DNA from 2 places in the Aureimonas sp. D3 genome. Region 1 is predicted to be linked to the other one. Evidence: riboswitches for the same ligand, from Rfam matches in the RefSeq annotation. Region 1 holds a riboswitch; the other holds the start of a gene.
The links. Region 1 has a riboswitch for thiamine pyrophosphate ahead of AUL36_RS15120 (FAD-dependent oxidoreductase). Riboswitches for the same ligand answer to the same signal wherever they lie in the genome.

Region 1 (4,376 bases):
GCGATATGGAGCCCGCCGCGCTGCGTATAGGACGTGTAGGCGTCCGTTCCCGCGCCGATCACCAGCTCGCCCTTGTCGGACTGAGAGATATAGGCGTGGATCGTGTTGGACATGACGACGCAGGGCACGACGGGCTTCAACGGCTCCGAGACAAGAGCCTGCAGCGGGTAGCTTTCGAGCGGCATCCGCAGACCGGCCATGTCCATGACAACCGAGGTATTGCCAGCGGCCACGACGCCGATCTTGCCGGCCTCGATCGCGCCGCGCGTCGTTTCGACGCCCGTCACCGCGCCATTGGCTCCGCGCCGGATGGCCGTCACCTCGCAGTTCTGGATGATGTCGACACCCAGCGCCGAGGCCGCGCGGGCATAGCCCCAGGCGACGGCATCGTGCCGCGCCGTGCCGCCGCGCCGCTGGAGCGCGCCGCCGAGCACGGGATAACGCATGGTCGAGGCGTCGATATTGAGCGGCGGGCAGTAGTCCTTGCACTCCTGCGCGCTCAGCCATTCGTTGTCTACACCCGCCAGACGGTTGGCATGGACGTGGCGTTTGAAGACCTGAATGTCGTGAATGTTATGGGCGAGCATGAGCACGCCGCGCGGGCTGAACATGACGTTGTAGTTCAGATCCTGCGACAGGCCTTCCCAAAGCTTCACGGCATGGTCGTAGAGGGCCGCCGACTCTTCGAACAGGTAGTTCGAGCGGATGATCGTCGTGTTTCGGCCCGTATTGCCGCCGCCAATCCAGCCCTTTTCCAGGATCGCCACATTGCGGATGCCGTGCTCCTTGGCAAGGTAATAGGCCGTCGCCAAGCCATGGCCGCCACCGCCCACGATCACCACGTCGTAGCGGCTCTTGGGCGATGCGTCGCGCCATTGCGCCTGCCAGCCCTTGTTGGAGCCGAGCGCCTTGGCGATGATGGAAAAGCCGGAAAACTTCTGCATGGATCGATCCGATCTGCGGTGTCGGACATCACACTCGCACCCGCGAAACCGCCGCCGCGATGACGGATGCGGCGTCGGCTTTGTACGAATCCGACATGTGTCCTGTCTGCGACATCGGGCTCGAGACAAGGCTCCGCCAAGTCGAGCGGCGGCACCCGAAAAACCCTGCATTCGAAGCGTCTTTTCTGCTGCATCGGCCGGCCCCATCGCCTAACACCGGAGGGTCGCCTCGACACTGGACTCGTTTCAAACGCCGGGAGCCGTCGACCATGCTGCACGACATGCCGCTGATCGAAACCATCGTCGCGGGTCTGGGCCTGGCCTTTCTTCTAGGTACGCTGGCGCATCGGCTCGGTGCGTCCCCGATCGTGGGTTATCTCCTGGCCGGCGTCGCGGCCGGGCCGTTCACGCCCGGCTTCGTGGCGGATCAAGGCCTGGCGGGCGAGTTGTCTGAGCTGGGCGTCATTCTTCTCATGTTCGGTGTCGGTCTGCATTTCTCGCTGGGCGATCTCCTGTCCGTGCGGGCCATCGCGCTGCCGGGCGCCATCGCGCAGATCGCGGCGGCGACGCTCTTCGGCATGGCGCTGTCCTGGCTTCTGGGCTGGGGGCTGGGCGCGGGCCTCGTCTTCGGCCTCGCCTTGTCGGTCGCCTCCACGGTCGTTCTCTTGCGGGCCATGCAGGAGCGACGGTTGATCGAAACGGCGCGCGGGCGCATCGCCGTCGGCTGGCTGATCGTGGAAGACCTCGCCATGGTTCTGGCGCTGGTTCTCCTGCCGGCCTTCGCGGGGCCGCTGGGGGGTGACCCGTCCGCCGTGCATGGCGCGAGTTCCGATCTGGGCTTCGGCGTTCCCGGCATCATTCTCGTGACGGTGTTCAAACTCTGCATCTTTGTGGTCTTGATGCTGGTGGTCGGCCGGCGGGTCATCCCTTGGCTCCTGCAACTCACCGCTGCCTCCGGCTCGCGCGAGCTGTTTCGCCTAGCCGTGCTCGCCATCGCGCTCGGCGTCGCCTTCGGCGCGGCCTCGCTCTTCGGCGTTTCGTTGGCGCTCGGCGCCTTCTTCGCCGGCATGATCATGAGCGAATCGGAGCTCAGCCATCGCGCGGCCGAAGATTCGCTTCCCCTGCGGGACGCCTTCGCCGTCCTGTTCTTCGTCTCGGTCGGCATGTTGTTCGACCCGGCCTCGCTGATCTCCGATCCGCTGCCGGTTCTGGCGACGCTGCTGATCATCGTCGTCGGCAAGTCGCTCGTCGCCTTCGCTCTGGTGCGCCTGTTCGGTCATCCGACCTCGACGGCGCTCACCATTTCCGTCTCGCTGGCGCAGATCGGCGAGTTCTCCTTCATCCTCGCCACGCTGGGCCTGAACCTGAAAATTCTGCCGCCCGAGGCGAAGAACCTGATTCTCGGCGGCGCGATCCTGTCGATCGTCCTCAATCCGTTTCTTTTTGCCTGGGTCGATCGCTGGCGGCAGGCGGAGGGCCGCTCGGCTCTGGAAGGCGGCGGTGACGAGGGGAACGATACGACCTCGAGTGAGACGAGCGAGAGGCAGACGCATATTCCGAGCGGCAGTGTCGCCATCGAGGACGGCGCGCTGCGCCGCACGGAGCTGAGCGATCATCTCGTGCTCGTCGGCTATGGGCGCGTCGGCTCCAAGATCGCGCGGCGGCTGGCCGATGCCGGCCGCGCCTTTCTTGTAATTGAGGACGCCGACAAACGCGTCGCGCGGGTGCGCGCGGCCGGGTTCGAGACGGTGGTGGGGAACGCCGTGAAGCCCGAAGTTCTGGACGCCGCGCATATTGCCGGCGCGCGGGACCTGGTGCTCGCCTTTCCCAACAGTTTCGAGGCCGTCGCCATGATCGCGGCAGCCCGCGCCGCCAATCCCGACATTCGCATCACCGCCCGCGTTCATTCCGGCGAACAGCGCGAACGCCTGATCGACGCGGGGGCCGATACGGTGATCAATGGCGACGAGGTGACGGCGCAGGCGATCGCCGATCATGTCCTCTCCTTCGGGCCGGATGCGCCGGGCGCAAAAGGGCCGATCTTTGCCGATGACCACGGGCAGCTTTCGGAACCGTCCGATGGCGATGAGTTGACAGAGCCAGCCGAACGCTTACCCTGAGAAGCATCCAGGGGGAGTTCCAGCAGCGGAACTGAGAGGCCGGAGCACGATCCGGCGACCCCACGAACCTGATCCAGTTCGCACTGGCGTAGGGATGGAGCGTTTGCGCCTCTGACAGGGATGCACCGCTCGGCCAAGAGGCCGACGCCGCGCGTGCACCTGTTGGAGCGAGCGTTCCGCTCCCGTCCTGCGAGCGGCTCGCGCTTTGGCGGAGACGATGATGACCTCGACGCAACGCTCTTTCGTTTTGGACGCTCGTTCGCGCGCATGGTGATCCATGTCCTGGGGGCCGGAGTCGCCGGGCTGACGACGGCCGTTCGGCTGGCCGAAGAGGGGCGGTCCGTCGTCGTGCACGAGGCCGCAACGGAACTCGGCCAGCGCGCGGCCTCGTGGCTCGCGGGGGGAATGCTCGCGCCCTATTGCGAGGCGGCGACGGCGGACCCCGCCATCATCGAGCCGGGTCTGCGCGGCATCGACTTCTGGGCGGACCGGGTGCCGGTCGAGCGGCGGGGAACGCTTGTTCTGGCCGCGCCGCGCGATGCGGCCGATCTTCGCCAGTTCGCCGCCCGCACCAAGGCTCATCGCCTGCTGGATGCGGACGGCATCGCCGAGATCGAGCCCGATCTCGCCGGGCGGTTTCGCCAGGGATTGTTCTTCGAAGAAGAAGCGCATCTCGATCCGCGCCAAGCCATGGCCTCTCTCGTTCGGCGAATTCAGGATCTCGGCGGTACGTTGCTGTGGGGCTCGCAGGCCGAACCTGCCGCGTTGTCGAGCGAGACCGTCGTCGACTGCCGCGGTCTCAAGGCTCACGCGCCGGGTCTTCGCGGCGTGCGCGGGGAGATGGTCCTGGTGCGCAGCCGCGACGTCAGTCTGGCCCGGCCGGTTCGCCTTCTGCATCCGCGCTGGCCGATCTATATCGTGCCGCGCGAGGACGGGGTCTTCATGATCGGCGCGACCATGATCGAAAGCGAGCGCGGCGGGCCGATCACCCTCCGCTCGGCGGTGGAGCTTTTGACAGCGGCCTTCTCCTTGCATCCGGGGTTTGCCGAAGCCGAAATCCTGGAAACGGGCGCTGCCTGCCGCCCGGCTTTTTCCGACAATCTGCCGCGCGTGACGCAGAGCGGACGCCATGTCTGCTTCACCGGGCTCTATCGCCATGGGTTTCTCCTGGCGCCCGAGCTTTCCGGGCAGGCGGCCCGCGCCGCACTATCCCTCATGGAGGCCGCATGATCCTGCATTTGAACGGTAACCCGTGCGAGGTCGAGGCGGGCTCGCTCGATGCGCTGCTTCGGGAACTCGGCGTCGAGCCCGA
Region 2 (4,376 bases), on a different contig from region 1:
GGCCTCCTGACGGTGTCCGCCCTTCATCAGGACGGCGTGCGGCCCGAGGGCGCGGAGACGCTGGCCCTGTTCACGCATCTCCGCTTCCGTCTCGGCCACGGGCTCGGCCAGGAGCAGCGCGGCTTCCGGCAGGTTCGGCGTCAGAACCTCGGCCAGCGGCAGAAGCTCCTCTTTCAAGGCACCGAGCGCATCCTCGTCGATCAGCCGATCGCCCGAGGTCGCGATCATCACGGGGTCCACGACCGCGCGCCTTTGGTGGACGCGCAGGCGTTCGGCGATGGCGCGGATCACCGCCTCGCTCGACACCATGCCGATCTTGATGGCCCCGACATGGAAATCCCCGAGCACGGCGTCGATCTGCGCCGCGACGATGGCGGGCGAGAGCGTTTCGACTGCTGTCACGCCGCGCGTGTTCTGCGCGGTGACGGCAGTCAGAACGCTGGTGCCGAAGGCGCCGAGTGCCGAGAAGGTCTTGAGGTCGGCCTGAATGCCGGCCCCGCCGCCCGAATCCGAGCCCGCAATGGTGAGCGCGACCGGGATCATCGCTTCAGCTCCACCGCGTAATCGGAGACCGGCGGAACGGCCGGAATGACGCCTTTGGCCTTCAGGAACTCCGCGAAACGCTCCATGCGCGCCGTGTCCAGCGCGCCGGGGCGCTTGGCGAAGCGCGGCAGCGTGTCGGCGAAGGCGGTGCGGTTCAACTCGTCGTTCAGGTCGGGATAGGCCTTCAGGAAGAGCTGAAGAGCTTCGTCCGGATGGTTGGTGAGATAGAGCGTCGCTTCCTCAACCGCGTCGAGGAAGCGCGGCAGGCGCGCGTCGTTCAGGAGATCGCGGCGCGTTACATAGACCAGCTCGTCATAGGCCGGGACGCCGTTTTCCTCGGGGTAGAAGAAGCGGCCATCATGCTGTTCGAGGCGCATCTGCGTCGCCTCGAAATTGCGATAGGAGCCGATCGTGGCGTCCACATTGCCGGAGGCGAGCGAGGCGGTCAGCGCGAAATTGACATTGATGAGCGTGACGTCGGCAAGCGTCAGCCCGGCCGAGCCCAGCATGGCGGAGAGAAGCGCTTCCTCGACGCCCGCCACGGAATAGCCGATGCGCTTGCCCTTGAGATCGGCCAGGCTCTTCACCGGACCGTTGGCGAGCACCGCGACCGTGTTGAGCGGCGTTTCGACCAGTGTGCCGAAGCGCACCAGCGGCAGGCCGCCGGCCTGATCCAGCATGAGATTGGGCTGGTAGTGCAGGGCGACATCCGCCTGCCCGGCGGCCACGAGGCGCGGCGGCGCGGAGGGGTCGGCCGGAGGCACCAGATCGACATCGAGCCCGTGCTTTTCGAAGATGCCCTTTTCCTTGGCGATCACCAGTGGCGCGTGGTCGGGGTTGACGAACCATTCGAGAAGCACGGTCAGCTTGTCGGCGGCGAGCGCGGGGCTTGCCAGAAGCGAGGCCGCAAGGGCGGCGGCCGCGAAGAGGGAACGCATCAGGACGATTTCCTTCGAAGGAGGGAGGGAAAGGGTGAGGGGCCGCTTTCGGCCGCCCAGGGGGCGAGGCGCGGCGCGAACTCGTCCACCAGCGCGCGCAGCGCCAGCGTCATGGCGGCCAGAAGCGCGAGGGCGGCGAACATGAGGTCGGTCTGCATCCGGGCATTGGCCTGGATCATCACGAAGCCGAGCCCGCCCGACGCGCCGACCCATTCGCCGATCACCGCGCCGAGCGGGGCCAGCGGGGCGGCGACGCGAAGGCCCGTGACGAGGGCCGGCAGGGCGAGCGGAATGCGCACGAAGCGCAGCGTCTGCCAATGGGTGGCGGTGGTCAGGGCGGCGGCGTCCAGAAGCTCGGGCTCGGTGCGACGCAGCCCGTCGGCAAAGGCGGAGGCGACGGGAAAGAAGATGACAAGCGCCGCCATCACGACCTTGGACACGAGCCCGAAGCCGAACCAGAGCACCAGAAGCGGCGCGAGAGCGAAGACGGGCATGGCCTGAAGCACGAGGAGCAGCGGCCAGGCGACACGGCCGAGACGCGGCCAGAGCACGGTGCCGAGCCCCGCCAGTGCGCCGGCACAAGCGCCGAAAACGAGCCCGAGGATCGTCTCCACCAGCGTCAGCCAGCCTTGCGCCAGAAGAAAGCCGGAGCGCGCCCAGAGCGTTGTCGCGACGCGCGCGGGCGAGGGCAGCATATAGGGCGGCGGCGCGGCCAGCGCGACGAAGCCCGCCCAGATCAGCAGAACCGCCAGAAGTCCGAACAGCGTGGCGCGAAGCGCGCGCATGGCCTCAGGCCTCGCGGGGCGGATGGCGAGACAAGGAACTGTGGGAGGCCCAGAGCAGGAAGGCGCGGAGACGAAGCGCCGACTGTCCCGCGCCATGGCCTCGCGGACTGTCTGGGTCCCTGCGCCGAGGGACCCGCGCCGTCGGCTTCGCGCAAGCGCTAGAACCTGCATCGGCACTCGGCCGCGAGGGCGGTTCAGTGGCGTTCAGTCGAATGAAACCCATGCGATCTCCTCAGGCCCGGACGGGCCGCAAGAGATCCGGAGCGAAGCGAAGAAGGTGCCAAGACGACTGAAGCGCCGCCCATTCCCGTTCCTACGCCGGTATGACCCGGATCAGGTTCAAGGGTTCGGCTTTCGCCATCTCAGCGCCATCAGGCGCACCCCTCGGAATGGCATGAGTGATGCCGGCCTCTCCCGGCTTTGTCAACCGGCCCGCCGTGACGGGCCGGATGTGGGGCAGGGACGGTCAGGCCGGCAGAAGCTCGGGCGCGGGCACGCTCGCGCGGCCGATCGAGATATAGCCCAGCCCGGCGGCCGCAGCCTCGGCCGGCGAGAAGACATTGCGGAAATCGACGATCATGGGCACGGCGAGCGCGCGCTTGTAGTCGGCGAGCGGACGCTCGGAGAATTCCCGCCATTCGGTCGCGATCACGCAGAGATCGGCACGCTCCAGCGCGGCGTCCATGCTCGGTGCATACTGGACGGCCTCGCCCAGAAGCTCGCGGGCATGGGCCATCCCCTGCGGGTCGTAGGCGCGTACGATCGCCCCCTCGGCGGCGAGCTGTTCGGCCACCAGAACCGCCACGCTGTCGCGCACGTCGTCGGTCTCGGGTTTGAAGGTGAGGCCGAGCAGCGCTACGGTCTTGCCGCGCACATCGCCGCCCGCCGCCGCCACGACCTTGGCCACCATGCGGTGCGGCCGGGCGCGGTTGACCGCGATGACCGCTTCGACGATCGTCGCCGGGCTCAGCGCCTTTTCGCCGATATGCACCATCGCGAGCGTGTCCTTCGGGAAGCAGGAGCCCCCATAGCCCGGCCCTGGCTGCAGGAAGGCGCGCCCGATGCGCTTGTCGGACCCCATGCCGCGCGAAATGTCAGCGATGTTGCCGCCGACCTTCTCGCAGATGTCGGCCATTTCGTTGATGAAGGAGACCTTGGTGGCAAGGAACGTGTTGGCGGCATATTTGATGAGTTCGGCCGAAACGATGTCGGTCGAGATCAGCTCGAAGCCTTGGGCGGTGAAGGGCTTGTAAAGCGCCTCCATCACGTTTCTCGCACGCGCCGACTCCGTGCCGACGACGATGCGGTCCGGCTTCATGAAGTCGGAAATGGCGTTGCCTTCGCGCAGGAACTCGGGGTTCGAGGCGATGTCGAAGTCGAGCGAGGGGTTCTCGCGCTCGATGATGCGCCGGATCTCGCGCCCCGTGCCGGCCGGCACGGTGGACTTGGTGACGATGACGGCGGGATGGGTCAGGGCGCGGGCGATGTCGCGGCTGGCGGCGAAGACATATTGAAGGTCGGCATTGCCGTCGAGCTTGCGAGTAGGCGTGCCCACCGCGATCATGACGATCTGCGCGTCCGCCACGGCTTCCGCCAGATCGGTGGTGAAGCGCAGGCGACCCGCCTCGACATTGCGCCGAACCACCTCGTCCAGCCCCGGCTCGTAGATCGGGATGGCGCCGGCGCGCAGCATGTCGATCTTGGCCTGCACCTGATCGACGCAGACGACGTGATGCCCGGCTTCGGCGAGACAAGCGCCGGACACGAGGCCGACATAGCCAGTTCCGATCACAGCAAGGTTCGAAGCGGTGCTTTCGAGCGGCGGCACGTTGCCCATCGTCTTGGGTCCATTCTTGGCGCTGTCGTCGTCAGGGTCCCTGCCGCGTTGCGGTGCAGCATGGGTAGGGCTTTGTACGTTGGGTGATGCAAGGCGGCAACCGACTCGCGGCAAAAGTTTATCCTTTATTGTCTACATTCTCTCATTTGCGGATTTTTGACGTCGCTTCCGTCAATTGGGTGCAATTTGAGCGATTGCCGCAAGCTTCCTTTCAAGCACTGCTTTTAATGTCCTGCAGACAAGACGTCGGATCGGCCCTTCGCGCGGGATGCG

Region 2: it holds a riboswitch for thiamine pyrophosphate, as region 1 does, so the genes downstream of both, AUL36_RS14415 (ABC transporter permease) here and AUL36_RS15120 (FAD-dependent oxidoreductase) in region 1, are expected to answer to the same signal.

The regions. Positions count from the first base shown of each region.
Region 1 covers NZ_BBWM01000052.1:14,001-18,376, reverse strand. Annotated here, with positions in the region: gene AUL36_RS15130 (sarcosine oxidase subunit beta family protein) at 1-944, opposite strand, end outside; gene ybaL (YbaL family putative K(+) efflux transporter) at 1,214-3,064, shown strand; TPP riboswitch at 3,065-3,176, shown strand; gene AUL36_RS15120 (FAD-dependent oxidoreductase) at 3,332-4,294, shown strand; gene thiS (sulfur carrier protein ThiS) at 4,291-4,376, shown strand, end outside.
Region 2 covers NZ_BBWM01000050.1:41,225-45,600, reverse strand. Annotated here, with positions in the region: gene thiD (bifunctional hydroxymethylpyrimidine kinase/phosphomethylpyrimidine kinase) at 1-543, opposite strand, end outside; gene AUL36_RS14420 (ABC transporter substrate-binding protein) at 540-1,481, opposite strand; gene AUL36_RS14415 (ABC transporter permease) at 1,481-2,266, opposite strand; TPP riboswitch at 2,560-2,661, opposite strand; gene AUL36_RS14410 (UDP-glucose dehydrogenase family protein) at 2,733-4,103, opposite strand.